DNA from 3 places in the Actinosynnema sp. NPDC049800 genome. Region 2 is predicted to be linked to each of the others. Evidence: riboswitches for the same ligand, from Rfam matches in the RefSeq annotation. Region 2 holds a riboswitch; each other region holds the start of a gene.
The links. Region 2 has a riboswitch for S-adenosylmethionine ahead of AB0I91_RS21140 (methionine ABC transporter ATP-binding protein). Riboswitches for the same ligand answer to the same signal wherever they lie in the genome.
Positions count from the first base shown of each region.

Region 1: linked by a shared signal. The riboswitch ahead of thrC (threonine synthase) and the one ahead of AB0I91_RS21140 (methionine ABC transporter ATP-binding protein) in region 2 are both predicted to bind S-adenosylmethionine.
Region 3: linked by a shared signal. The riboswitch ahead of AB0I91_RS06325 (aminotransferase class V-fold PLP-dependent enzyme) and the one ahead of AB0I91_RS21140 (methionine ABC transporter ATP-binding protein) in region 2 are both predicted to bind S-adenosylmethionine.

Region 1 is NZ_JBFAMT010000012.1:93,441-102,772, reverse strand. Features, by position in the region: gene octT (diglucosylglycerate octanoyltransferase) at 1-542, shown strand, start outside; gene AB0I91_RS17185 (DegV family protein) at 554-1,396, shown strand; gene AB0I91_RS17180 (ComEA family DNA-binding protein) at 1,483-2,208, shown strand; gene AB0I91_RS17175 (DNA internalization-related competence protein ComEC/Rec2) at 3,154-5,634, shown strand; gene AB0I91_RS17170 (hypothetical protein) at 5,678-5,926, shown strand; gene thrC (threonine synthase) at 6,095-7,357, opposite strand; SAM riboswitch class I at 7,369-7,484, opposite strand; gene holA (DNA polymerase III subunit delta) at 7,582-8,565, shown strand; gene rpsT (30S ribosomal protein S20) at 8,901-9,161, opposite strand; gene AB0I91_RS17150 (glycoside hydrolase family 3 N-terminal domain-containing protein) at 9,291-9,332, opposite strand, start outside.
Region 2 is NZ_JBFAMT010000017.1:41,921-51,252, forward strand. Features, by position in the region: gene AB0I91_RS21125 (4-(cytidine 5'-diphospho)-2-C-methyl-D-erythritol kinase) at 1-109, opposite strand, end outside; gene AB0I91_RS21130 (MetQ/NlpA family ABC transporter substrate-binding protein) at 641-1,447, opposite strand; gene AB0I91_RS21135 (methionine ABC transporter permease) at 1,476-2,159, opposite strand; gene AB0I91_RS21140 (methionine ABC transporter ATP-binding protein) at 2,156-3,166, opposite strand; SAM riboswitch class I at 3,370-3,462, opposite strand; gene rsmA (16S rRNA (adenine(1518)-N(6)/adenine(1519)-N(6))-dimethyltransferase RsmA) at 3,549-4,427, opposite strand; gene AB0I91_RS21150 (resuscitation-promoting factor) at 4,438-5,871, opposite strand; gene AB0I91_RS21155 (TatD family hydrolase) at 6,151-6,987, opposite strand; gene metG (methionine--tRNA ligase) at 6,984-8,774, opposite strand; gene rsmI (16S rRNA (cytidine(1402)-2'-O)-methyltransferase) at 8,862-9,332, opposite strand, start outside.
Region 3 is NZ_JBFAMT010000003.1:224,656-233,987, reverse strand. Features, by position in the region: gene AB0I91_RS06355 (RNA polymerase sigma factor) at 1-222, opposite strand, end outside; gene AB0I91_RS06350 (RNA polymerase sigma factor) at 321-881, opposite strand; gene AB0I91_RS06345 (TetR/AcrR family transcriptional regulator) at 1,007-1,555, shown strand; gene AB0I91_RS06340 (DUF167 domain-containing protein) at 1,548-1,829, shown strand; gene AB0I91_RS06335 (M28 family metallopeptidase) at 1,826-2,773, opposite strand; gene AB0I91_RS06330 (potassium/proton antiporter) at 2,971-4,452, shown strand; SAM riboswitch class IV at 4,593-4,707, shown strand; gene AB0I91_RS06325 (aminotransferase class V-fold PLP-dependent enzyme) at 4,747-6,069, shown strand; gene lspA (signal peptidase II) at 6,093-6,677, shown strand; gene AB0I91_RS06315 (RluA family pseudouridine synthase) at 6,751-7,686, shown strand; gene AB0I91_RS06310 (multidrug effflux MFS transporter) at 7,795-9,027, shown strand; gene AB0I91_RS06305 (AsnC family protein) at 9,053-9,332, opposite strand, start outside.

The sequences.
Region 1 (9,332 bases), on a different contig from region 2:
CGCTCCTGCCCCGCACGGACGTGTTGGTGCTGGCAGTGGGGCACATGGACACGCTGCCGTCGCCGTTGCCGACCTACCTGCGGCAGGGCCTGCGCTACCTGCGGCCGGACGGGCTGCGGCGGCGGGCGCGGGCCGGGTACCGGACGTTGCAGCCGGTGCTGTCGCAGGCGTTCTGCGGGTACCCGGTGGCGCTGCCGCCTCGCTTGACCGTGCGGTACCTGAACGACTCGGTGTGCGCGGTGCGTGCGCTGCAGCCCGGTATCAGGGTGGTCGGGATGACGCCCTCGGTGCACTGTTCGGCTGCGTACGCCGGTGTGCACAGCGGGCGTGCGGCGGGGGAGCGCGCGCTGCGTGAGTGGGCGGGTGGCGCGGGCGTGCCGCTGCTGGACGTGCCGCCGCTGGTGGGCGAGCACCTTCGGTCACGGCTCGGCAACCCGGACGGCATGCACTGGGGCTGGGAGGGGCACGAGCTGGTCGGGCGGGCCATGGCGGAACTGATCAGGTCCGTGGCGGTCGGCCACTCGGGTGCGGCGGAGCCGTAGTCTCGGCACTCGTGTCCACCACGATCGTCACCGACTCCACGGCGTACCTGCCCGAGGGGTTCGCCGAGCGGCACGGCGTCCGGGTCGTGCCGCTGCACGTGGCCGTGGACGGTCGCAGCAGGCTGGACGGGGTGGACTTCGGGCCGGCCGAGCTGGCCGCCGCGTTGGGCGAGCACCGCCGGGTGACCACGTCCCGGCCGACGCCGGGCGAGCTGGCCGAGGTGTACCGGTCCGCGTTGGCGGAGGGCGCGGAGGAGATCGTCTCCGTGCACCTGTCCCGTGACCTTTCGGGCACGTGGGAGGCCGCGCGGTTGGCCGCGGAGGAGGTCGACCCGAGCCGGATCAGGGTGGTCGACTCGCGGGCCACGGGCATGGGGTTGGGGTTCGCCGCGCTGGCCGCGTGCGCCGCGGGTGGTGATGCGGAGTGCGCGGAGGCAGCCGCGGTGGCCGCTGCGGCCCGGGTCAGGATGTTCTTCTGCGTGGAGACGCTCGACCACCTGCGGCGGGGTGGGCGGATCGGCGCCGCCGCCGCGTTGGTGGGCACCGCGCTGGCGGTGAAGCCGTTGTTGCACGTGGACGACGGTCGGATCGTGCCGCTGGAGAAGGTGCGCACGATGGGGCGGGCGATCGGCCGGCTGGTCGACCTGGCCGCGTCGGCGGCGGGTTCCGGGCCGGTCGGCCTGGCTGTCCACCACCTCGCCGCGCCGGAACGCGCGGCGGAGCTGGCGACGTTGCTGGACGAACGCGTGCCCGGTTCGACCGGCTGCCTGATTTCCGAGGTCGGAGCCGTGATCGGCGCGCACACGGGCCCCGGTGTGCTGGGTGTGGTGGTGCTGCCCGGAGGGGTGTCCTAGCTCTCCTTATCCATCATTCAGCCAGTTATCCACAGATCGAGAACTCCCTCCCCACCCCCTGCTCCACCCGGCCTAACGTCGAGCCCATGTTCGACAAGAACCCGGAAACCACGACCGCCCGCCTGAAGGCCCTCATCTCCCAGGAGCGGGGCAGACACCGCGCGTCGGACGCCGAGACCTTGGTCTTCGTCTCGTCCGACGGCCGCGCCGGCCCGCCCACCCCTCTGCGCCGCCTCTTGCACCGATGGCTGCCCGAACCAGCCGTCCCACACCGCCGCAGAATCCTGCTCGCGGGCGTGATGGCCGGCGTGGCGCTGGTGGTCGCCCTGGCCCTGTGGTGGGAGCGCCCCGTGCCGGAGAGCCCACCGGACCTCCCGGTGGCGGAGGCCGCCGTCGTCACCCGCACCGAGGAGCAACTGGTCGTCAACGTGGTCGGCCTGGTGCCCACCCCCGGCCTGGTGACCGTGCCGAACGGCGCCAGGGTGGCCGACGCGCTGCAAGCGGCGGGCGGCGCCAACCCGGGCGCCGACCTGACCCCGCTGAACCTCGCCCGCAAGGTCGCCGACGGCGAGCAGATCGCCGTCGGCATCGCCGTACCGCAACAGGCCGGCACGACCACCGAGCCGCTGAACCTGAACACCGCGACCAAGGACCAGCTGGACACCCTGCCCGGCGTGGGCCCGGTGACCGCACAGCGCATCGTCGACCGAAGGCAGAAACGCGGCCCGTTCACGTCCCTGGACCAACTGGGCGAGATCGAGGGCATCGGCGACGCGAAGCTGGCCAAACTCCGCGACCTCGTCCGCCTTTGACCGCCTGACACCCCGCACCCCCGCACCCCCGCCGTCACCTCGACACCACTCGGAGACCGCCATGCGTCCCAACGCCGTGAATCCCCACACAACGAACCACCACCCACCGCCCAATCCGCCGCACCGCAACCACTCCGACCACCACCGCACCCACCAACTCCTGAACCGCGTCCTCCGCGTTCTCCGCACCTCCCGCACCACCGGTTCCCGCCTCACCACCTTGTCCAGGTTCCGGTGGGTGACCTCGTGACCCGCTCACCCGACCCCCACCGCACCACAACCCACCCGCCGACTCCTTTCTCCGACCAGGACGTGCCGCACTTACCTCGACTCTCGGCGGCCTGCCCTTAACCAAGGCACGGACCTATGAGCCCACATACCCTGGGCCGTGGCGTCCTCGGCAGACCACCGCCCTCAGGCCACTGCTGACCTCCACCTTCAGCTCGGCCACCGCGGTCCCTTGCGGCTCGGCTCTGGCCCGTAGGGCGGCTCATCCGCACCTGGTCCGGGCCTCTGCCAACCCTGGGCCTTCGGTTCGAGGGCGCGTGCAGCTCCGCCCACACGCGCTCCGGACGGGTGAGGGCAGGTTGTCCGTCGGGCCGCTCCATTCCCGAACGAACTCGGGCCGATGACCACCGGGCACTCGGCCGCGCGGCACAGGTGGTGTGGCACCAGCCTTCGTCCGGCCACTTCGGAGGCGGGTGGACTTGCCGCTGCCAGTCCTCTCTGAACTCAGCCGTGGGTTCCCGGGCACGGGCGCAGGTCCCGTGTGGCACCTGGTCCTAACCGCACAAACGGCCTGGGCGTCCCACCCGCATACGCGTCCTGGGCTAGGGCGCTCATCGGGCTGCGCTTGGCGTGGCGGGTGGCGCGGGTGCCGGCCTGACTGCCGTCTTTCTCCGTAGTTCCCCTTCCTTCTCCGTGCCCTACTTCGGGGGTGAGGTCGTGAGTCCTCGTGCGTATCTGGTCCCTGCCGCGCTGGCGGTGTGGGCGACGGCCTTGGCCGGCCTGTTGTGGGCGTGGTGGGCCGCGCTCGTGGTCGGTCTGGTCGCTGCCGTGATCGGCGGCTTGGCCTTGCGCCGGTGGCGACCGGCAGCGGTGGCGGTGGCTGTCGCGGGTCCGGTGGCGGCGTGCTGGATCGGTGCCCAGGTTCACGGGGCGGCCCACCATCCCTTGCGGGTCGCGGCGGAGCGGGGCACGCCCACCACTGTCCACTTCGAACTAGACAACCGGCCGCACGGCTTGCGCACCAGCGGTTTCGGCTCGAGGGCGAGCGGGGTCGACCTGGTGCTGGTGCGCGGATCGCTCGACGGCGGCGGCCGGATCGCCGTGCTGGCCCCGGCGGCGCAGTGGCGGGACCTCCTGCCCGGCCAACGGGTCACCGCGCGCGGCACCCTCGCGCTTCCTCGCGAAGGGGAGCTGACGGTCGCGGTGCTGCGGGTTCGCGGGCCGCCGCAGGACGTGACCGAAGCGCCGGTGTGGCAGCGGGTCGCCGAGGACCTGCGGGCCGGACTGCGGAACGCGAGCACCGCGCTCAACCCCGAACCGGCCGGGTTGCTGCCCGCGCTCGTCGTCGGCGACACCTCCGGCCTCCCACCCAGGGTGATCGAGGAGTTCCGCACGGCGGGTCTCGCCCACGTCCTCGCGGTCAGCGGTGCGAACTTGGCGATCCTCTGCGGCGCGGTCCTGTTGCTGCTGAGGCTGCTGCGGGTCGGTCCGCGTGGTTGCGCGGCGGGTGCGATGGCGGCGCTGGTCGGATTCGTGGTGCTGGCCGGGCCGGAGCCGAGCGTGTTGCGGGCCGCCGTGATGGGCGCGGTGGCGTTGCTCGCGCTGGTGCTGGGTCGGGAGCGGTCGGCGTTGCCGGCGCTCGCGGCCGCGGTGGTGGTCCTGGTGCTCTACGACCCGGAGTTGGCCACCGAGCCGGGGTTCGGGCTGTCGGTGGTGGCGACGGCGGCGCTGGTGCTGCTCGCGCCGAGGTGGGCCGCCGCGATGAAGGAGCGCGGCGTCCCGGTGGGTTTCGCCGAGGCGTTGGCGGTGCCGGTGGCGGCGAACCTGGCCACCGCGCCGCTGGTCGCCGGGCTCTCCGGCCAGGTGAGCCTGGTCGCGGTGGTGGCGAACCTCCTGGCCGCGCCGGTCGTGGCCCCGGCCACCGTGCTCGGGGTGCTGGCCGCCGTGCTGGCGCAGGTGCACGAGCCGACGGCACGACTGGTCGTCGAGGTGGCCGGTCCGGCGGTGAGCTGGCTGATCACGGTCGGCCGGCACGCGGCGGCCGTGCCCGGCGCGGCGGTCGGGTGGCCCGGCGGCTGGGTCGGCGGGCTGCTGCTGGCCGGGGTGCTGGTGCTCGGCTACGCGATCGCCAGGCTGCGCCGGGTGCGGACGTTGGTCGTGGCGGCCGTCGTCGGCGCGGTGGTGGTGGTCGTGCCGCTGAACGTGGTCGCGCCGGGGTGGCCGGTGCCCGGCTGGTCGGTCGTGGCCTGTGACGTGGGTCAGGGCGACGCGGTGGTCCTCGCCACCGCCGAGCGCGACCGGGCGGTGCTGGTCGACGCGGGGCCGGACCCGGTGCCGGTGCTGTCGTGCCTGCGTCGGCTCGGGGTGCGGCGCATACCGCTGGTGGTGCTCAGCCACCTGCACGCCGACCACGTCGGCGGGTTGGCCGCGGTGCTGGCTGAGCGGGTTGTGGGCGCGGTGGCGGTGGGGCCGTCGCGGGAACCGGAGTGGGCGTGGGAGGAGGTGAGGGAACGGGCGTGGACGGCCGGGGTCCGCCTGGTCGAGCTGGGCGCCGGGCAGCGGCTGAGCTGGCCGGGTCTGGAGCTCGACGTGCTCGGCCCGCGCGCGGACCCCGTGCGCGGGACGGACACGAACACGGCGGTCAACGACGCGTCGCTGGTGCTGCGGGCCTCCACCGCGGCCGGGCGGGTGTTGCTGACCGGAGACATCGAGCTGGCCGGGCAGGCGGACCTGCTCGGTGGGCACGTGGACCTGCGGGCCGACGTGCTCAAAGTGCCGCACCACGGGTCGCGGTACTCGTCACCGGCGTTCCTCGCGGCGGTCCGGCCGCGGATCGCGTTGGTGAGCGTCGGCGCGGGCAACCGCTACGGCCACCCCAGCGGGGTGGTGGTCGACGCGTTGACGAGCCGAGGCGCGCTGGTGCTGCGCACGGACCGGGACGGCGACACCGCCGTCCTGGCCGGCCCGGACGGGCCGCGGGTCGCCCGCAGGAGCGGCGGCCAACCCGACAACGGACAAGGGGAGAACGATGAGGAACGACGTCTGGATCCGACTGCACTCCGGCTGGTCGCCGCAAGGCGGCAACCGGGCGCTGGCGTGGGCGCTGTGGCAGCCCGGCTACACCGCCCAACCCTGGCCGAGCGACGAGCTCCGGCCCGCGTTCACGTATTACGTGTGCGAGGAGCTGCCCAGCGGTGAACGCGGAATCGTCGCCAGGGCAACGGCCACCGGCGTGATCCGCTTGGCGCAGGTCCCCTCGGCGGACACCGCCTACCGGCTGATCGCCGACGGCCTGTTCGACGCCGACCTCGCCATACCGCCGGAGGAGTGGCACGCCGAGCGCTACAACCAGGAGAAGGCGACACGGCCCTGGCCGCAGATGCTCACCGCCTGGCGCGTGGTCACCGAACCGGTCGGCCCGCACGTCCTGCCCGAGCTGACCGCCTTCCCCCGGACCGGGTGGCTGCGCTCCTCCAGGATCGCCTTGTGACCACGACCGCGGACGGGAAGGCGTCGGTGAAGCGGAGAAGCCGCCCGGCACTGAGCCGACCGCCGCCGTAGCTACCGCGCCCCGGACCGACCGCCCGGACCGACCGTCGCCGTACCGCCTGGGACCGGAAACCGCGGTCCGACCCCAGGCGGGAACGGGCGATACGGGTCAGTCCTGAAGGGCCTTCAGGACGGCCTCGGCCGACGGCGGGACGTTGGCGCGGGGGCCGACGCGGTCGCCGAGGGCGTCCAGGGTCTTGAGGCCGTCGCCGGTGATCAGGAGCACGGTCTCGCCGTCCGGGTCCAGCTGGCCGGTCTCGATGAGCTTCTTCGCGGTGGCGACGGTGACGCCGCCGGCCGTCTCGGCGAAGATGCCTTCGGTCCGGGCCAGGAGGCGGATGCCCTCGACGACCTCCTCGTCGGTGACGTCCTCGATCGCGCCGTTGGTGCGGCGGACGGCGTCCAGCACGTAGGGGCCGTCGGCGGGGGCGCCGATCGCCAGCGACCTGGCGATGGTGTCCGGGCGGACCGGGCTGACCACGTCGTGGCCCGCCTTGAAGGCGGCCGAGACGGGGGAGCAGCCGGTGGCCTGCGCGCCGAACACGCGGTACGGGGTCTGCTCGACCAGGTCGAGGTCGCCCAGTTCGCGGAAGGACTTGTCGACCTTCGTCAACTGCGAGCCGGACGCGATGGGCACCACGATCTGGTCGGGCAGCCGCCAGCCGAGCTGTTCGGCGACCTCGTACCCGAGCGTCTTGGAGCCCTCGGCGTAGTAGGGGCGGACGTTGACGTTGACGAACGCCCAGTCCTCGTGCTCGGCGGCCAGTTCCTGCGCCAGCCGGTTCACGTCGTCGTAGTTGCCGTCGACGGTGATCAGGTTGCCGCCGTAGACGGCGGTCATGAGGATCTTCGCCCGCTCCAGCGTGGAGGGCACCAGGACCACGGACTCCCAGCCCGCGCGGGCCGCGGCGGCGGCGACGGCGTTGGCCAGGTTGCCGGTGGACGGGCAGGCCAGGACCTTGAAGCCCAGTTCGCGGGCGGCGGCGAGGGCGACGCCGACCACGCGGTCCTTGAACGAGTGGGTCGGGTTGCCGGTGTCGTCCTTCACCCACACCTTGCGCACGCCGAGGGCCTTGGCGAGGCGGTCGGCCTCGATCAGGCGGGTGCCGCCGGGGTTGGTGTTGGGGTGAGACTCGACGGTGGTCGGCACGGGGAGCAGGCCGCGGTAGCGCCAGATCGACCGGGGGCCCGCCTCGATGTCCTCGCGACGGATCCGGCCGAAGTCGTAGGCCACTTCCAGCGGCCCGAAACACTCCAGACAGGCGTATTCGGCGGCGAGCGGCGTCTCGTGGCCGCATTCGCGACACGACAGCGCGCGGGCAGGACCGAGGTCGAAGGAGGTGGTGGCCGAGGGCACACTGACAGCAGTCATCGCGAGGTATCTCCTCATCTTTCCCGCGCACCGCGGGTCGGAATTGGCACCGTGGTCGCCAGCGGACGCTGTGCGACGGGTTGCCGGGGCTTCTTCGGGCCGATCCCTCTGCCCCTCTGGATGAGCGGTATTCAGTTGTGGGCTTCAACTTACGTCACGATCCCGACCCTCAGCCAGCGACGTCCACCATCCGGACGTCTGCCACCCGTGGGAGGATCGCGCCCGTGAGTGCGCCCGCTGACATGCCCGACGCCGTGCACCTGATCCTCGGCGAGGAGGAGTTGCTGGTCGAGCGCGCGGTGCGCGGTGCGCTGGCCGCGGCGCGGAAAGCCGATCCGCAGGCCGACCTGACCCGCGTCCGCGTGACCGATCTCACCCCGCCTGAGCTGGCGGAACTGGTGAGCCCGTCGCTGTTCGCCGAGGGACGGGTGGTCGCGCTGGAGGCCGCGCAGGAGTGCGGCAAGGAGATCGCCGACGCGGTCATCGGCTACGCCAAGGCCCCGGCGGACGGGGTGACGGTGGTGGTCGTCCACAGTGGCGGCGGGCGCAGCAAGGCGGCCAAGGACCTGCCCGCGGCGCTGCGCAAGGCAGGCGCCCGGGTGACCGAGTGCCCCAAGATCACCAAGGCGGCGGACCGGGAAGCGTTCGTGCGCAACGAGATCCGCGCGGCGGGCGGCGGCAAGGCCGACCCGGAGGCCGTGGCGGCGCTGATCGAGGCGGTGGGGTCGGACCTGCGCGAGTTGGCGGCGGCGGCGTCGCAGCTCGTCGCCGACACGGGCGGCAAGGTGGACGCCGAGGCGGTCCGCCGCTACCACCGCGGGCGGGCCGAGGTGACCGGGTTCGCGGTCGCGGAGAAGGCCGTGATGGGTGATCGGGCCGGTGCGCTGGAGGCGTTGCGGTGGGCGATCCAGCTCGGCGTGCCGCACGTCTTGGTCGCCGATGCCCTGGCCGACGCGGTGCGCACGATCGCGCGGGTGTCCGCGGTGGGCCGGGGCGACCCGTTCAAGCTGGCGGGCGAACTCGGCATGCCGCCGTGGAAGGTGAAGAAGGCCCAAGGCCAGTCGCGTGGCTGGGAAGACCGAGGGCTGGCAGCCGCGATGACGGTGGTCGCGGACCTGAACGCCGACGTCAAGGGCGCCGCCGCCGACTCGGGCTACGCCCTGGAACGCGCCGTGCTGAAGATCGTCGCCGCCCACGGCCGCCGCTGACGGAGGCCTGGGGGATCGCACGGTCGGGCGGTCGGGGATCCGGAGGCTGGGGATCCGGAGGCTGGGGGATCGGGCGGCTGGGTGGCTGGTGGCCGGCGCTGGACCCTGGCGGCCAGGTGGCTGACGGCTGGCGGCCAAGTGGTTCGCGGCGGGGTGGGCGGTACTGGCTGAGGGCCGGGAAGTCAGCGGCTGAGCGGCCGGTGGCCTGGTGGCTGGCTGGGCGAGCGGTGCTGGTCGGGGCGGTGGTGGCTGGGGCGGTGGTCAGTGGTCGGCCGCACACGAAAGCGCCGCCCACCCCGCGCGGGGGTGGGCGGCGCTTTGGCGTGAAGACCAGATCAGATCTGGTTGGCGCGCCGCGCCAGCGCCGACTTCTTGTTGGCGGCCTGGTTGGCGTGGATCACGCCCTTGGAGACGGCCTTGTCGAGCTTGCGGGACGCGTCCTGCGCCAGCGCGACGGCCTTCTCCTTGTCACCGGCCTCGGCGGCCTCACGGAACTTGCGGATGGCGGTCTTGAGGGACGACTTGACGGCCTTGTTGCGCAGGCGCGCCTTCTCGTTCGTCTTGATCCGCTTCATCTGGGACTTGATGTTCGCCACGCGAAAGCCACCTTTTCCTCGGTCTCGGAGTCGCACCGCGCTTGTCACCGGCTCCGCCCCCGCGAAGGGGCGGTCTTCCTCCACAGCGGAATGCCGCGCGGGTACGACCGAGAAGGTTATCAGGGCAGCTCACCGCACCGTGAATCGAGCCCTCCCGTCGCCGACCACGAC
Region 2 (9,332 bases):
TCGTCACCAGGTCGTGGTAGCCGTCCTCGCGGGAGTCGCCTACGGCCAGGTGCAGGTTGACCTTGGCCGGGACGCGGACGGTGACCGGGGGTGGGACGACAGCGAGCACGCCATGAAGCGTACGGGCGTTTCCGGGTTGCCCGCTCCTACCAACCTCTGACCTGCGACGGAACACTCGCCTCCCGCTCACGCACCCGCGTGCCCACCAACTCCCCCTCACGCAGCCGCACGCCCACCCAACCGTCACGCACTCCCGCTCACGCACCCGCTTGCCTACACAAAGGAAGGGCTTCGTGTCATCCCGCCGACCTGGCGCAGCCCTACCGCACGTGTCAAGGGGGGCACCTCCAGCGATACCCACGGCCTGAACCGATGCCGCCCCCCTTGACACGTGTGGTAGCCCTTCGGGAGGTCGGTGGGATGACACGAAACCCGGACCAACAACGGACCCGGCACAAAACCACCCACCGCCGTCATCCTGCTGATCTGCCCGTCCGGCGAGGACGCTCTTTTCGTCCTCCAGGACTCTCCGCCCGTCCGGCGAGGACGCTCTCCCGCCTTCCAGAACTCTCCGCCCGTCCGGCGAGGACGCTCTCCCGCCCTTCAGGACCCTCGGGTCATACAGCAGGACCCTCCGACGTCACACCGCGAGGACCGAGCCCGAGAACGTCTCCTTGATGTAGTCCTTGACCTGCTGCGACTGGAGCAGGGCGAGCAGGTCCTTCACGCGCGGGTCGTCCTTGAGGTCGGTTCGGGTGACCAGGCCGTTCGCGTTGGGGTTGCCCTCGGCCTTCTCCAGCGCCAGCGCGTCGGACGCGGGGTTCAGGCCGGCGTCGATGGCGTAGTTGCCGTTCACCACGGACGCGTCGGTGTCGTCCAGCGAACGCGGCAGCTGCGCGGCCTCCAGCTCGACGAACTCCAGCCCGCGCGGGTTCTCCGCGACGTCCCGGACGGTCGCCGTCTTCTCCGCGCCCGGCGTGATCTTGATCAGCCCGTTGTCCTGCAGCAGCTTCAGGCCGCGCGCCTCGTTGGTCGCGTCGTTCGCCACGGCCACGCGGGCGCCGGACGGCAGGTCGGCCAGCGACTTGTGCTTCTTCGAGTACACGCCGAGCGGCTCCAGGTGGACCGGCCCGATCCACTCCAGCGACGCGCCGCTCTCCGCCTTGAACGTGTCCAGGTACGGCACGGTCTGGAAGTAGTTCGCGTCCAGCGACCCGTCCACCAGCGCCGTGTTCGGCTGCACGTAGTCGGTGAACTCGACGACCTCGATCTTCAGGCCCTTCGACGCGGCGAGGTTGTCCGCCACGTACCGCAGGACCTGGGCGTGCGGGACCGGGCTCACGCCGACCTTGAGCGGCGCGTTCGGGTCGGACGCGGCGCCGGTGTCGCCACTACCGCAGCCCACCGCGGTCAGCAGCACGGCCAGCAGGGCAGCACGAATACGCATTTCATTCCTTAGGTGAGGAGAAAAACGATCAGACGGACGCGGTGCGGCGGCGGTCGACGCCGCGGGCCACGCGGTTGGTGGTGAACTGGATCGCGGTGGCGATGACCGCCAGCACGACGACCGTGCTCCACAGGTAGCGGTCGTTGAACCGCTGGTAGCCCATGCGCACGGCGAGGTCGCCGAGCCCGCCGCCGCCGACCACGCCGGCCATTGCCGAGTAGCCCAACAGCGCGATCGCGGTCACGCCGATGGCGTTGACCAGCGCGGGCAACGACTCGCGGAGCAGCACGCTGCGCACGATCCGCACCGTGGACGACCCGGTGGTGACGGCGGCCTCGACCACCGACACGTGCACCTCGGCCAGCACGTTCTGCACCAGCCTGCCGACGAACGGGATCGCGCCCACGGCGAGCGGCACGATGGCCGCCGTCGGTCCGATGGTGCTGCCGAGCAGCAGCCTGGTCAGCGAGGTGAGCACCACCAGCAGGACCAGGAACGGCATGGAGCGGCCCAGGTCCACGACGAACCCGAGCACCTTGTGCAGCACCGGCCGGGGCCTCAGCCCACCGGGTGCGGTGAGCTGAAGCCAGATGCCGACAGGTGCTCCGAGCAGAACGGCGATCAGGGTGGAGACGACCACCATGTACAACGTCTCGCCGGTGGCGACCAGCAGGTCGTCGAACACGATGGACCAGGGTGTTGCGGACCTCACGCAGCTACTCCCTGAGGACCCGACAGGGTCCGGCGCACCGAGCCGCCCGCTTCCGAGATCCACTCCAGCGCCGAGTCGGCGCGCTCGCCCTTCAGGCCGACCCGGAACCGGGCCACCGGGGTCTCGCCGAGCCTGGTCAGGCCGCCGCCGAGCAGGTTGAGCTCCACGCCGAACCGGCCGGTGGCCTCGGGCAGCAGCGCGCCCACGGCGGCGAAGCCGATCAGCACGACGTCCGCGACCCGGTCGAACGCGGACTCCGCCGCCGGGTTCTGGTCCACGGCGGGCAGCAGCGACGCGGCCGTGCGGCTCGCGGCGTCCGACACCAGGTCGAGCACCTTGCCGTGCTCCACCACGCGGCCGTCCTCCAGCACCGCGACGTCGTCGCAGATCTTCCGGACCACGCCCATGTCGTGCGTGACCACGAGGACCGTCACGCCGAGCTCGGCGCGCGCCCGGTCCAGCACGGCGAGCACCGAGCCGGTGGTCTCGGGGTCCAGCGCGGACGTCGGCTCGTCGGCCAGCAGCACGGACGGCGACGCGGCGAGCGCCCGCGCGACCGCGATCCGCTGGCGCTGGCCGCCGGAGAGCTGGTCGGGGTAGGAGCCCGCCTTGTCGGTCAGCCCCACCAGGTCCAGCAGCTCGGCGACGCGGGTGCGGCGCTGCGGCCCGGCCACGCCCGCGGCTTCCAGCGGCAGCGCGACGTTGCCCGCGGCGGTGCGCTGGCGCAGCAGGGAATCCCCTTGCGGCACCACGCCGATCTGCCGGCGGGCGGCGCGCAGCGCGGTGCCGTCGAGCGAGACGAGGTCGGTGCCGTCGACGCGGATCGCGCCGCTGTCGGGCCGCTCCAGGAGCGCGACGCACCGGGCCAGGGTGGACTTGCCCGCCCCGCTGGGGCCGACGACGCCGAGCACGGTGCCCGCGGCGACGTCCAGGTTCACGCCGTCCAGCGCGCGAACCTGCCCGGTACTCCCGGGGAAGGTCTTGGTGAGGTTCTCGACAGTGATCACGTTTTCGCTCCACGACGGCATGCGGCAGCGCACGCCCGGGGCGTGCGTGACCGACGGCTCAGCTCGGAAAGGTGTCCTGGGTGAAGGACGCGGGGATTCGAGGCGCCTGCGGCTGCTCAGCGGCTGCGACAGGCGGACGACGTGCGGCGACCGTGGTCGACCACCCGCCGGCGGGTGAGCATTCGCATCCTGGGCACGTGATTCCTCCATCGTTCCTGGCGGAAGCACCTGCCCCCGTGGAGGGGTGGTTGCTGCGGCGTCGTGGAGCCAGGTCTCTCGGCCGCTCGGGATGGCACCACGAGTAGACCCGACCGGGCCCGGCTGACGCAAGTCCGAACCAGGATCGTCCGGCAAATCACACTTTCGGCCGAAAGATCAACGACTAGCGGGCGGACGCGGCCTCGGCTATCCGGATGAAGTCGCCGACGGCCAGTTGTTCGCCGCGCGCCGAGGGGTCCACGCCCGCCTCGACGAGCAGCCGCTGCGCCTCGGCGGCCGAGCCTGCCCAGCCCGACAGCGCGCCGCGCAGCATCTTGCGGCGTTGCGCGAAGGCCGCGTCCACCAAGGCGAACAGCCGCTTCTGGTCCACAGTGGACAGCTGCTCGTGCCGGTCGAACGCGACCAGCGCCGAGTCCACGTTCGGCACGGGCCAGAACACCGAGCGCGGCACGGGACCGGCCCGGCGGGCGTCCGCGTACCAGGCGAGCTTCACGCTGGGCACGCCGTAGACCTTGCTGCCGGGACCGGCGGCCATCCGGTCGGCCACCTCCGACTGCACCATCACCAGGCCCGTGCGCAACGACGGCAGCACGGCCAGCAGGTGCAGCACCACGGGCACGGCCACGTTGTACGGCAGGTTCGCCACCAGGGCGGTCGGCGCGACCGGGAGCTGCTCCGGGGTGACGCGCATCGCGTCGGCGTGCACGACGGACAGCCGGTCGGCCAGCTCAGCGGCCCGCTCCGCCACCGTGACCGGCAGGCGGTCGGCCAGCACGCCGTCGATCTCCACGGCCACCAGCGCGCGACAGGAGGGCAGCAACGCCAACGTGAGCGAGCCCAGGCCGGGCCCGACCTCGAGCACCACGTCGTCCGGGCGCAGGTCGGCCGCCGCCACGATGCGCCGCACCGTGTTCGGGTCGTGCACGAAGTTCTGCCCCAGCTTCTTCGTGGGGCGGATGTCCAGTTCGGCGGCCAGCCGACGCACGTCGGCCGGCCCGAGGAGGTGGCTCCCCGAACCGGCCGACGTCGAGTCCTGTGTCACCGGCACATTGTTACGGCAAGCCGAGCTTCTGCTGGCAGTGGGGCCACGCCGAGTAGCCGCCGCGCGCGTCGCGGAGCTTGGTGGCGATGGCGATCTGCTGCTCGCGGGTCGCCTGGTGCGGGTACGCGGCGTACTGGCTGCCGCCGTAGGCGTCCCAGGTGCCCTTGTTGAACTGCAGGCCGCCGTAGTAGCCGTTGCCGGTGTTGATGGCCCAGTTGCCGGTCGCCTCGCACTGCGCCAACGCGTCCCACACCGCACCGTCGGGCGGGAGCTTGGTGCCGACCTTGACCTTCTTCGGCTTCGGCTCCTTGGTGACCTTCGCGCCCAGCTTCTCCCGGCCGACCTCCTGGCCGTTCTTGACCGTGACGCGGTAGGTGACGATCTGCTCGCCGGCCTCGCCCGGGTCCAGGACCTCTTTCTGGCCCTTCATCATCGTGTCGTCCTTGACCTCCTCGACGGGCGGCTGGATGGCCTCCGTCGCGTTGATCACCGACACGCCGGTGCGCGTGATGTGGACCTCGGCGCCGTTGGTGACGCGCAGGTCGACCGCCGTCTCGAGCTTGTCCTCGGGGCCGAGCGAGAGGTTCTCGTTCTTCAGCAGCTCGTCGACGGTCACGGCCGTCGTCTGAATCTGCCGGGGCGCGTTGCCGCCGTCGTAGAGCGTGATGGTCTTGAGGCTCTTGACCTCGAGCGACAGGCCGTCGAGGGGGACGTCCATGTTGCGGTCGTGGGAGAGCCAGGCGCCCTCGTCGTTCACCTGCAACTGGTCCAGCGCCTCGTCCACGGTGACCGAGCGGACCCAGCCCTCGCGCTGCTCGCCGTCGACCGTCATCTTCACCAGGCGGCCGCGGTCCAGCGAGATCTTCCCGCCGTCGCTCACCTTGGCCTGGGGTGACGGGCTCAGCGCGTCGTGCTCGCCGATCGCGATGCCCTCGTCGGCGAGGATCTCGCCGACGGTCGACTCGTACGTGCGGACGGTGGTGGCCTCGCCGTCGACGTCGACCGTGACGGACTTGTCCATCGCGATCGCGGTGGCGCCGCCGCCGGAGATGGTGACCAGCACGGTGAGGACCGCGGCCTTCAGGAAGCGCCGCTTCCACTTCCCCGCGGCTTCGACCAGTGCGGCGGGCGGGGCGCTCGGCCGCTCGGCGGCCAGGCTGCCCGCGACCCGGTCCTGGGAGACCTCGTCGGGGATGATGATCGGTGGCAGGAGCGTGGTCTCGGCGTTGATCAGCCGGATCAGCTCGTCGACGTCGACGTTCGCGCTCTCCAGCAGCGCGTCGGCGTCCGGTCCCAGCACTTCCAGCACGTCGTCCGGGGTGATGGTGAACACCGCGGTGTCCCATTCGGACGGCGGCCCGGGTCTGTCCAGGACGTCGACACCGGTCGCGGGTGTCGACTGCACGGGCGTAAACCAGTCGGTGTCCTCGTTGAACGAGTTCACGGGTTGCCATACCTCCTGAAGGCGCGAAGTCCGGCGACGCGCACGGTCGATGTCGGTGGTCAGCTGGTGATCTCCGGCAACTCCCGTGCGTTCTCGGCTTCTCGCTTCTGGTGTCAACGTGACCCGCCCCGACTGCGGGTGCGCCCCGAATCACGACTCGGGGCACGGTCACGGGACCGTAACGGGTTCACGGGGGTTGTGCCAACACCCCGACAACCCTTGTGAGTTCAGTCACTCCGTTAGGGGAGCAAGTCTGTCCGCCATTCGTCGTAAGGAGGACTACGACCTCACCGCGTCACGAAGACCGAAGACGCGTTCGGCGTTTCGGGTGATCTTCGTGGCCAACTCACCCAGGTCGGTCTCACGCAGCGTCGCCATGTCCCGGAGCGTGTAGTTCGCGCAATACGGCTCGTTCGGGCGACCTCGGTACGGGTGGGGCGTGAGGAACGGCGCGTCCGTCTCGACGAGCACGTGGTCCTCCGGCACCCACAGTGCGGCTTCCCGCAGGGCGTGGGCGTTGCGGAACGTCGTGGTGCCCGCGAACGAGAGCACGAACCCGCGCTCCACGCACGCGCGCGCGAAGGAGAGGTCGCCGGAGAAGCAGTGGAAGACCACGGTGGCCGGCGCGCCCTCGGCGTCGAGCACCTCGAGGATGTCGTCGTGCGCGTCCCGGTCGTGGATCATCAGCGGCTTGCCGACCCGCTTGGCCAGGTCGATGTGCCAGCGGAAGGCCTCGTGCTGCGCGGCTTTCGGCGCGTAGTCCCAGTAGTAGTCCAGCCCGGTCTCGCCGATCGCGACGACCCTGGGCCGGGCGGCGAGCCGTTCCAGCTCCGCCTGCTCGACCTCGCCGAACGTCGACGTGCGCGTGGGGTGCAGGGCGACCGCGGCGAACACCCGGTCGTCCCACGTGGCGGCTTCGGCGGCCCAGCGGGCGGCGTCGAGGTCGTCGGCCACCGTGATCACGCGGTCCACGCCCGCCCGGACGGCCCGGTCGAGCACCTCGCGCACCTGCTCGGGCGTCTTCGCCCCGCACGCGTCGAGGTGGGTGTGGGCGTCGACCACCGGCGCCGGAAGGGCTTCCGGGACCGGTGGCCGTTCGCCTCGGCGTTTCGTCACTTCGCGATCGGGGCCCACTCGGGGCCGGTCTCACCCAGTTCGGGGTCGAGCTTCGCGAACAGCGGCGCGGGCTTGGCCAGCGGCCTGCCCACCTCGATGGGGGTGGACGCCCACGTCGCCCGCTCGCCCGCGTAGTCGCCGGTCAGCACCGGGTACTCGCGGTCGGGCACGTCCAGGTCGGGCACGTCGGTCAGCTCGGGCTGGGCCGCCCACACGCCCGTGCCGCCCAGCGCCTCGTGCACCTTCTGCGCCGAGTGCGGCAGGAACGGCGTCAGCAGGGTGTTGGCGTCCTGCACGACCTGCAACGCGGTGTGCAGCACGGTGTCGCGGCGCTCCGGGTCGTCCTTGAGCTTCCACGGCTCCTGGTCGGACAGGTAGCGGTTGGCCGCGCCGACCACCTTCATCGCCTCGGTGGACGCCTGCTTGAAGCGGGAGCGGCGCAGGTTCGAGCCCACCACGTCGAACGCCTTGCGGGACAGCTCCAGCAGCTCGTGGTCGGCCTGGGTCGGGCTGGTCGGCTTCGGGATCGCGCCCACGTTCTTGTGCGCCATCGAGATCGACCGGTTGACCAGGTTGCCCCACTCGTTGGCCAGCTCGAAGTTCGTCCGGCGGACGAACTCGTCCCAGGTGAAGTCGGCGTCCTGGTTCTCGGGGCCGGCCACGGAGATGAAGTAGCGCAGCGCGTCCGGCCCGAACTCCTTGAGGAAGTCCGTGACGTAGATCACCGTGCCGCGGGAGGTGGAGAACTTCGAGCCGCTCATGGTCAGGAACTCGCTGGAGACCACCTCGGTGGGCAGGTTCAGCGTGCCGAAGGAGCCGGGCTCGCCGCCCTTCGCGCCCTGGCCGTTCTGCCCGAGCAGCAGGGAGGGCCAGATCAGCGAGTGGAAGACGATGTTGTCCTTGCCCATGAAGTAGTAGCCCTGGGCGTCGCCGGTCCAGAACTCCTTCCAGGCGTCGTCGTCCCCGCTGCGGCGGGCCCACTCGACGGACGCGCTGAGGTAGCCGATGACGGCGTCGAACCACACGTAGAAGCGCTTCATCGGCTGCTCGCGCCAGCCGTCGAGCGGGATGGGGATGCCCCAGTCCAGGTCGCGGGTGATGGCGCGGGGGCGCAGGTCGCCGATGAGGTTCTGGCTGAACTTGAGCACGTTCGGCCGCCACTCGGTGCGGGTCTGCAGCCAGCCGCCGAGCGCGTCGATGAACTGCGGCAGGTCGAGGAACAGGTGCTCGGTCTCGACGAACTTCGGCGTCTCGCCGTTGATGCGCGAGCGCGGGTTCTTCAGGTCGACGGGGTCGAGCTGGTTGCCGCAGTTGTCGCACTGGTCGCCGCGGGCGCCGTCGTAGCCGCAGATCGGGCAGGTGCCCTCGATGTAGCGGTCGGGCAGGGTGCGGCCGGTGGACGGGCTGATCGCGCCCATCTCGGTCTTCGGGACGACGTAGCCGTTGCGCCAGAGGGCCAGGAACAGCTCCTGGACCACCTTGTAGTGGTTGCCGGTGGTGGTCCGGGTGAACAGGTCGTAGGACAGGCCGAGGCCGTGCAGGTCGTTCGCGATCACGCGGTGGTACTTGTCCACGAGCTCGCGGGTGGACATGCCCTCCTTCTCGGCCTGCACCGAGATGGGTGTGCCGTGCTCGTCCGAGCCGGAGACCATCAGCACCCGGTTGCCCGACATGCGCATGTAGCGGGAGAACACGTCGGAGGGGACACCGAAACCGGAGACGTGACCGATGTGGCGGGGGCCGTTGGCGTAGGGCCACGCCACCGCGGTCAGCACGGAGGCACTCATGGGCCAAGCCTACGGAGCCGCTTCCAGCGGGTTTCCGCGGGTTGGGCAGTGCCCGGGGCGCCGTGCGCGGCAGACCGCCCGCCCGTCTCAGCTCTTGCTGATCGCGGCGTCGTACAGGGCCTTCTTGCTCACCCCCGCCGCCTCGGCGACCTCCGCGGCCGCCGTCTTCATCCGCTCGCCGTCGGCCACGCGCTGCCTCACCTCGGCCACCAGCGCCTCGATCGGCGGGGTCTCGCGGACCTCGGCGGGCGCCAGCACGACGGTGATCTCGCCGCGCACGCCCTCGGCCGCCCACTCGGCCAGCTCGCCGAGGCCACCCCGCCTGACCTCCTCGTAGGTCTTGGTCAGCTCCCGGCACACGGCGGCGCGGCGGTCCGGGCCGAGCACGTGGGCGGCGTCGGCGAGGGTGTCCGCCAGCCGATGGGGTGATTCGAAGAAGACGCACGTCCGGGGCTCTTCGAGCAGGGCCGCGAACCACCGCCGGCGTTCGCCCTGCTTGCGCGGCGGGAAGCCGTCGAAGCAGAAGCGGTCCGACGGCAGGCCCGACACGGCCAGCGC
Region 3 (9,332 bases), on a different contig from region 2:
GACGGCCTTCGGGTCGGCCAGCCGGTCCAGGTGCCGCAGCAGGCTCAGCCACACCGTCTGCACGACGTCCTCGGCGGTGGGCTGGTCCAGGCCGTTGCCCCTGGCCACGTGCCACACCAACGGCGTCAGCTCGGCGACCAGGGAGTCCAGCGCCGCCCGTGAACCGGACCGCGCGGCCTGCACCAGGGCGGCCTGCCGCTCGTACCGGGACGCCTGCGCCATGATCGCCGCCACGCCGAGGTCGTCCGTGCCGGGGTCCTCCGGGATGGCTTCGGCCAGTTCGGCGCGCAGGTGGTCGAGTCGGGGATCCAGCTCGTCGGTCATGACGTCTCCTTCCCGCGCTGGGAGCCGCGCACCCGTCGCTCCTCGTTGCCGACCCGCTCGCTGACCCGCGCCCGCGCCTGCGACACGTACCGCCGCACGGACGCGCGCCGACAGCCCAGCACGTCGGCGATCTCGTCGTCGTCGAAGTCCCAGAACCGCAGGACCAGCGCGGTGCGCAGGTGGTCCGGCAGGTTCGCGACCGCCGCCAGCGTGCTGACCAGCTCGTGCCACGCCTCGGCGTCCCGCTGCTTGGGCACCAGGATCCGGTACGTGCCGCGCTGCCGGGCGAGGACCTCGTCGGTGAGGTCGCCCGGCCGCTCCCGCCGACGGGCCTGGTCCACCAGCAGGTTGCGGATCGTCTTCACCAGCCAAGCACGTCGGGCGCCGGGAGCGATCACCGGCCAGTTCCGCCACGCGCCGACGAACGCCTCCTGGACCGCCGACTCGTGGTCCAGGTGGGGTGACATCACGGCCGCGAAGCGGAACAGCCGGGTGCGCTCCCGGTGGTAGAAGTCGCTGAAGGTGGCCGCGTGGTCGTCGGGATCCTCCGGCGTCACGAACCCTCCCCCCTCCGGTCCCGTACCGGGTAGACGGACGAGACCGGAGGTTGTGGAGGAAATCCGGTCGGGGGCCACCGCTGCGACGGCCGCGGCCGGGCTTCCATTCGATAGCGTATGGGGACATGGCACGGCGGACGCGCGACGACTGGACCGAGGTGGCCCTGCGGGCGCTGGTCGAGGGCGGGGTCGCGGCGGTCGCGGTGGAACCGCTCGCGGCGCGCATCGGGGCGACCAAGGGCAGCGCCTACTGGCACTTCCCCAACCGGGAAGCCCTGCTCAAGGCCACCCTGGAACGCTGGGAGCGCGAGCACACCGAGGCCGTGATCGAGCTCGTCGGTTCGGTGTCGGAGCCGTCGGAGAGGCTGCGGCTGCTGTTCGCCACCGTGCTGGAGGACGTCGAGCACAGCGCGGTCGAGCTGGCCATGCTCGCGGCCAAGGACGACCCGGCGGTGGCGCCGGTGCTCGGCCGCGTCACGGAGCGCCGCATCGGCTACCTGGAGGAGCTGTTCGTCGGGCTGGGCTTCGCCGCCGACGTGGCGCGCCGGCGGGCCGTGCTCGCCTACTCGGTCTACCTGGGGCAGGCCCAGCTGCTGGCGGCCGGCCCGCACCTGGTGCGGGCGCGGCGGGCGTTGGTGGAGGAGACGTTGACCCTGGTGCTGTGCCGTGGCTGACGCCTTCCGGTTCTCGATCAGGGTCAAGCCGGGCGCGAAGCGCGAGGCCGTCGGCGGCCGGTGGGGTGACGGCGCGCTGGTCGTCGCGGTCGCCGCGCCCGCCGTGGAGGGCAAGGCGAACGAGGCCGTCCGCAAGGCGCTGGCCAAGGCGTTCGGCGTGCGCAGGCAGGACGTCGAGGTGGTCGCGGGCGAGCGCGGCCGGGACAAGGTCGTGCGGGTCGACCCCGCCCCGGCCGGCGCCGCCGAGCTGCTGGCGCGGCTGCTGGACGGCTAGGCCGCCAGCGTCCACAGGGTGTGCGCGATGGCGTCGGTGTGGCGGTCGAGCGCGGTCGCGTTCACGTTCGACGAGGTGTCGCACGAGCGGTGGTAGCAGCGGTCGAACGCGACACCGGCCGAGCCGCCCCACTTCTGCGCCTGGGCGGAGGTCTTGATGCCCTCGGCGCCGGTGAACGTGCCGCCGACCGGGATGCCCGCCCGCGCGAACGCGGCGTGGTCGGACCGCCCGCCCACGCTGGTCAGCTCGGTCGGCACGCCGATCGAGCCGAAGTAGCCCTGGAGCGTCTGCTGGAGCCGCAGGGAGCCCGACGGCTGGCCGGACGCGCTGTAGACGAAGTAGCCCGGGTTAGGCGAGCCGATCATGTCGAAGTTGAGGTAGGCGTCGATCCGGGAGCGGTCCGTTGTGGACAGCGAGTTCACGTAGTACGTCGAGCCGACCAGGCCCAGCTCCTCCGCGCCCCACCAGGCGAAGCGCAGGTGCTTGGTCGGCTGGAAGCCGGTGGACCGCACGGCCAGCGCGACCTCCAGCAGCCCGGCCGAGCCGGTGCCGTTGTCGTTGATGCCCGGGCCCGCCGACACGCTGTCGAGGTGGCCGCCGAGCATGACCACGTTGTTCAGGTCGCCGCCCGGCCAGTCGGCGATCAGGTTGTAGCCGGTGGCGCCGTTGCTGGTGAACGACTGCACCCTGGTGGTGAACCCGGCGGCGTCCAACTTGGACTTCACCCAGTTCACCGAGGCCAGGTAGCCCGGACGGCCGTGCGCCCGGTTGCCGCCGTTCGAGGTGGCGATGCTCTGGAGCTGGGCCAGGTCGGCCTGCACGGCGGAGACCGGGATGTTCGGCCCGGCCAGGGCGGAGGGCGGCGCGGCGGTGGCCGGGCCGGGGCCCGAGCCGAGGAGCGCGCCGGTGGTGACCAGCGCGATGGAGATCGTTCGCAGCTTCACGGTGACTCCAGCAGGGAGGTGCGGGGACGTGGAGGTGACCGGGGGCGGCGGACCCTGTCGTCAACATGCACGGTTTCGCATGGTTCCCGCTAGCGACGTTCGGCTGGTGACGCTGCGTGCGGTGCCGGATTCGTCCATTTCGGTATCACCGGGGAGAATGACCCCGTCGGGTGACGCAGCGGCGGCGTGGAGGTCGAGTGGGCGATGTGACGGGCTACTTGGGCATAGCCGCCGCGGTCCTGCTGCTCTCGGTCATCGCGGTCAGGGTGTCGATCCGGCTCGGTCTGCCGTCCCTCCTGCTCTACCTCGGCATCGGGGTGCTGCTCGGCGAAGCCGTGGTGGGCATCCAGTTCGAGGACGCCGACCTGACCCGCTCACTCGGCACGGTGGCGCTCGTGCTGATCCTCACCGAGGGTGGTCTCACCACCCGGTGGAGCGCGGTGAAGCCCGCGCTCGGCCTCGGCATCGCGCTGTCGACGGTCGCCGTCGGCGTGAGCATCGCGGTCACCGGGTTTGCGCTGCACTTCCTGCTGGACATGGACTGGCGCACGGCGCTGCTGTGGGGCGCCGTGCTGTCGTCCACCGACGCGGCGGCCGTGTTCAGCGTGTTGCGCGGGGTGGGCGTCGGCAAGCGGCTCATCGGCTCGCTGGAACTGGAGTCCGGCATCAACGACGCGCCGGTCTACATCGCCGTCGTGCTGCTCGCCGCGCCGGACCCGATCACGTGGACCGCGCCGCTGCTGATGGGCTACGAGCTGATCGCGGGCGGGGCGATCGGGATCGTGCTCGGCTGGCTCGGCGGCGTCGGCCTGCGCCGGGCCGCGCTGCCCGCCACCGGCCTGTACCCGCTGGCCACGGTCGCGGTGTGCCTGCTCGCCTACACCGTCGGCGACCTCGCGCACGCGTCCGGCTTCCTGGCCGTCTACATCGCCGCCCTCGTGCTCGGCAACGCCCGCCTGCCGCACCGGGCGGACACCCTGTCGTTCGCCGAAGGGCTGGGCTGGATCGCGCAGATCGGCCTGTTCGTGCTGCTCGGCCTGTACGCGTCGCCGGGACGGCTGCTCGACGCGCTGGTGCCCGCGCTGGTGGCGGGCGCGGTGCTGGTGCTGCTGGCCCGGCCGCTGTCGGTGGCGTTCGCGGCGCTGCCGTTCCGGGTGCCGTGGCGGGAGCAGGTGTTCATCTCGTGGTCCGGGCTGCGCGGGGCCGTGCCGATCGTGTTCGCCCTGATCCCGCTGATCCAGGGCGTGCGCGGGGCGCAGCAGCTGGTGGACGCGGTGTTCGTGCTGGTCGTGGTGCTGACCGTGGTGCAGGGCACGAGCCTGCCGTGGCTGGCCAAGTGGCTGGGGCTGGTCAAGTCCGGCGAGGCGCACGAGGTGCAGGTCGACTCGTCGGCGCTGGACGACCTGGGCGCGGAGCTGCTCCAGGTCCGCATCCAGCCCGGCTCCAAGCTGCACGGCGTGTACCTGTCCGAGCTGCGGCTGCCGCCGGGCTCGTCGGTGAGCCTCGTGGTGCGGGACGCGAACGGCTTCACGCCGCAGCCGACGACCCGCTTGCAGGAGCACGACCAGCTGCTGGTGGTGTGCACCGAGGCCATGCGCACGGCGACCGAGCGCCGCATCCGCGCCGTGGACCGGGCGGGTCGGTTCGCGCGCTGGAAGGGCGACGTCGGTCTGCCGTGACGTGCCCGGGACGGCTCGTGACGTCCCGCGCCGGCCCCGTCGTGACGCCCCAGGATCGCGACGCCGGCCCCGCCGTGGCGCTCCCAGGATGTGAACGCCCCTCGACGGGGACGCGCGGGCTGGGTTAGCTTCGGGGCGAAGGTCATGAGTGCCAGCGCTAAGCCCAGGCTTGCTGGCCGGCAACCCTCCTACCGCGGTGGGGTGCCCCTGGTGAGGACCTGGCCTGGCGCGCAGGGCGCCCGGCAAGCGCGGGCTCCCTCTCCGGTGGGGTGTCCCCGGACCCCGGAGGGCGTCATGACGATCGCAGTTCCCCTCACCACCACCGTCGCGGCTCTGCCCCGTGTGGTCGGCGCGTCGCTGCGCGTGCCGCTGGTCACCGGTGAGCGCGTCGAGTACGCCAACCTCGACCACGCGGCCAGCGCGCCGTGCCTGGAGCAGGTCCGCGACGCCGTGGACGAGGTGCTGCCCTGGTACGCCAGCGTGCACCGGGGCGCGGGCTTCGCCTCGCAGGTCAGCACCAAGGTCTACGAGCAGGCCCGCTCGTCGGTCCGGCGGTTCCTCAACGCCCGCGACAGCGACGCCGTGGTGTTCGCCCGCAACACCACCGACGCGCTGAACCTGCTGGCCAGGAGCCTGCCGAAGCACACCGCCGTGATCCTCTTCGACACCGAGCACCACGCCGCGCTGCTGCCGTGGCGCGGCCCGAACGTGCGTCGCCTGCGCACGCCGGCCTCGCCCGCCCAGGCGGTGCTGGAGCTGGACCGGGCGCTGCGCGCGGCGCCGGTCGGCCCGCGGCTGGTCGTGGTGACCGGCGCGTCCAACGTGACCGGCGAGATCTGGCCGGTGGCCGAGCTGGCCCGGGTGGCCCGCCGGCACGGCGCCCGGATCGCCCTGGACGCCGCCCAGCTCGCGCCGCACCGGCCGGTGGACGTGCGTGCGCTGGACGTCGACTACACCGTGCTCTCGGGGCACAAGATCTACGCCCCGTTCGGCGCGGGCGTGCTGGTCGGCCGGTCCGACTGGTTGCAGGCCGCCGAGCCGTACCTGGTGGGCGGTGGTGCGACGGCCCGCGTCACCGACCACGGCGACCGGCTGGGCGTGGCCTGGTCGGCGGTGCCCGAGCGGCACGAGGCGGGCACGCCGAACGTGGTGGGCGTGCACGCGCTGGCCGTGGCGTGCGACGTGCTGGGCAGGCACTGGGAGCAGACCACCGAGCACGAGCGCGTGCTGCTGGCGCGGCTGCGCGAGGGCCTGAAGACCGTGCCCGGCGTGCACGAGCTGACGCTGTTCGGCTCGGACCAGGACCGGGTGGGTGTGGTGAGCTTCACCGTCGGTGGCCAGGACGCCGGTTACCTGGCCGCCGCGCTGTCCGCCGAGCACGGCATCGGCGTGCGTGACGGCGCGTTCTGCGCGCACGTGGCCGTGCACCGGCTCGCCCACGGCGAACGCGCGCTGCGCGCGTCGATCGGGCTGGGCACCACCGAGGAGCACGTGGACCGGTTCGTGGCCGCGTTGCGCGCGCTCGTGGTCGAGGGCTCGCGGTGGGAGTACGAGGTCCGGGAGGGTCGTTGGGCGCCGCTGGACGACCAGCGCGCGCTCCCGCCGTTCCTGCGCTGACTCCGATGCTGGACAATGGCCCGGTGAGCACCGATCCCAACACCGAGCCGGACACGCCGGACCAGCCGGACGCACCGCTGCCGAAGCGACGGGTCCTGCTGCTGGCCGTCATCGCGCCGCTGGTGTTGGCGCTCGACCTGGTCAGCAAGATCATCGCGGTGGACAAGCTGGAGGGGCGCGAGCCGATCGAGCTGTTCGGCGGCCTGCTCTACCTGCCGCTGATCCGCAACACCGGCGCCGCGTTCGGCCTGGCCGAGGGCTGGACGGTGATCCTCGCCCTGATCGCCTCCGGCGTGGTCGTGTTCATCCTGTGGATCGCGCGCCGGCTGCGGTCGGTCGGCTGGGCCATCGGCCTCGGCCTGGTCCTGGGCGGCGCGATGGGCAACCTGGTCGACCGGATCTTCCGCGGCCCCGGCCCGCTGCGCGGCGGCGTGGTCGACTTCATCTCGGTGCTCGACCCGTGGGGCAACTTCTTCCCCGTGTTCAACCTGGCGGACTCCGCCATCTGCGTGGGCGGCGGCGTGATCGTGCTGATGGCGTTGCTCCAGCGCGACTACGACGGCACCCGCGTGGAGAAGAAGTCCAGCGAGAAGAAGGCGGGCGCATGAGCGAGCTTGCGAGCGAGTCATTCAACGCAGCCGGCCCCGCTCTTGCCACGCCGAGCGTCAGCGAGGTGTGCGCATGAGCGGCGACTACCGGTCCCTTCCGGTGCCGGACGGCTTGGACGGGATGAGGGTCGACGCCGGTCTGGCCAAGCTCCTCGGCCTGTCGCGGACCGTGGTGGCGGCGTTGACCGAATCGGGTGACGTCGTGCTCGACGGGCAGCCCGCCGGCAAGTCGGACCGCCTGGTCGCGGGCTCCGTGCTGGAGATCACCCTCCCCGAGCCGGAACGCCCGGTGCAGGTGCAGGCCGTGCCCGTGGAGGGCCTGGTGGTCCTGCACGAGGACGACGACGTGATCGTGGTCGACAAGCCGGTCGGCGTGGCCGTGCACCCCAGCCCCGGCTGGACCGGTCCGACCGTGGTCGGCGGCCTGGCCGCGGCGGGCGTCCGGATCGCCACGTCGGGCGCCGCCGAGCGCCAGGGCGTCGTGCACCGGCTGGACGTCGGCACGACCGGCGTCATGGTGGTGGCCAAGAGCGAGCACGCGTACTCGGCGTTGAAGCACGCGTTCAAGGAGCGCACGGTCGACAAGCTCTACCACGCGCTCGTGCAGGGCCACCCGGACCCGATCAAGGGCACCATCGACGCGCCGATCGACCGGCACCCCAAGCACGACTACAAGTTCGCCGTGATGGCGAACGGCAAGCCGAGCATCACGCACTACGAGGTGGTGGAGGCGTTCCGCGCCGCGTCGCTGCTCGACGTGCACCTGGAAACCGGTCGCACGCACCAGATCCGGGTGCACTTCTCCGCGTTGCGGCACCCGTGCGTCGGCGACATCACCTACGGCGCGGACCCGGTGCTGGCCAAGCGCCTCGGCGTCACCAGGCAGTGGCTGCACGCCCGCACGCTCGGCTTCCACCACCCGGCCGACAACCAGTGGGTGTCGTTCACCAGCGAGTACCCCGACGACCTCGCCGCCGCCCTGGAATTCCTGCGCGCAGAGGGATATTGAGCCGTCCGGGGCGAAACACTTGCGCCCAGCGCGTGACCTCGGACATATCGCTTTCCCCGGATCGTTTGGCTTGCGAAGCTTTTGCCAGACGAGCACTGGGGGTTGGCGATGGACAACAGGTCCCGACTGGTGGTGCTGCTGGGCACCCTGTGCCTGCTCGGCCCGCTCTCGATCGACACCTACCTGCCCGCGTTCCCGGGCATCGCGGCGGAGTTCGGCTCGACCGAGTCGCAGATCCAGCTGTCGCTGACCACGTTCATCATCGGTCTGTCGGTCGGGCAGCTGCTCGTGGGCCCGCTGTCGGACTCGTGGGGCAGGCGGCGTCCGCTGCTGGTCGGGATCGGCAGCTACGTCGTGACCTCGCTGTTCTGCGCGGTGGCGCCCAGCGCGCTCGCGCTCTCCGGCCTGCGGCTGCTGCAAGGGCTCGGCGTGGCGGCCGGGTTCGTGATCGCGATGGCGGTGGCGCGCGACCGGTTCGAGGGTCTCGCGATGGCGCGGTTCATGTCGTTGATGATGCTGGTCAACAGCCTGGGGCCGGTGGCGGCCCCGGTGCTGGGCGGTCAGCTGCTGAGGTTCACCAGTTGGCGCGGCACGTTCATCGCGCTCGCGTTGATCGGGTTGGCCCTGCTGATCGCCCTGGCCGTGGGCCTGCCGGAGACGTTGCCGCGGAACAAGCGGCGGCCGGCGAACCTGCTGCTCACGATCAAGGTGTTCGGCGGGCTGCTGGCCGACCGCAAGTTCGTCGGCTACGCGCTGGCGTCGGCGCTGGCGCTGGGCTCCCTGTTCGGCTACGTCGCCGGGGCGTCGTTCGTGCTCCAGGGCGTGTACGGGTTGAGCCCGCAGCAGTTCAGCCTGGTGTTCGGCGCGAACTCGGTGGCGATCGTCCTGGCGGGGCTGCTCAACACCAGGCTGACGGGCCGGATCATGCCGCGCCCACTGCTCAAGATCGGGCTGGCGGGTGCGGCGACCGGTGGGATCGGGTTGCTGGTGGGCGGGCTCGTCGGCGGCGGGCTGGCGACGTTCCTGCCACCGCTGTTCGTGCTGACGATGAGCGTCGGCCTGCTCATGCCGAACGCCGGGTCGCTGGCGATGGCGCGGCACCCGGAGGCGGCGGGCAGCGCGTCGGCCGTGCTGGGCGTGACGACGTTCATGGTCGGTGGCCTGATGGCGCCGCTGGTCGGCGCGGGCGGTTCGGCGAGCGTGCTGCCGATGGTGACCGTGATGGCGGGCGCGACGGTCCTGGCCGTGATCCTGTTCGCCGTCCTGACCAGGGGCGACGTGGGCATCACCCGGGACGCCGAACCGACCGCCCGCCGCGAGCCCGACACCCAGCACGCGTGAGCCCGACGTCGGACACGCGGGCCGGTCAGTCGTCGATGGTCCAGACCAGGGTGTTCAGGTCGGTCTCGGGGCGGGAGCTCCAGCGCACCGAGAAGATCACGGTGTCCTCGGGCAGCACGTAGACGGTGTGGCCGCCGGCCGTCTCGCCCGGCTGCACGCCGATCTTGTGCGGCGGCCGGGACGACAGCGACACCGGCGCCTTGCCGACCGTCTCACCCTTGTTGGTCATCAGCACGAGGTACATGTCGGGCAGCGCGTTGAACGGCACCTGGCCGATGTTCGCCAGCTCCGTGTGCACGACCACG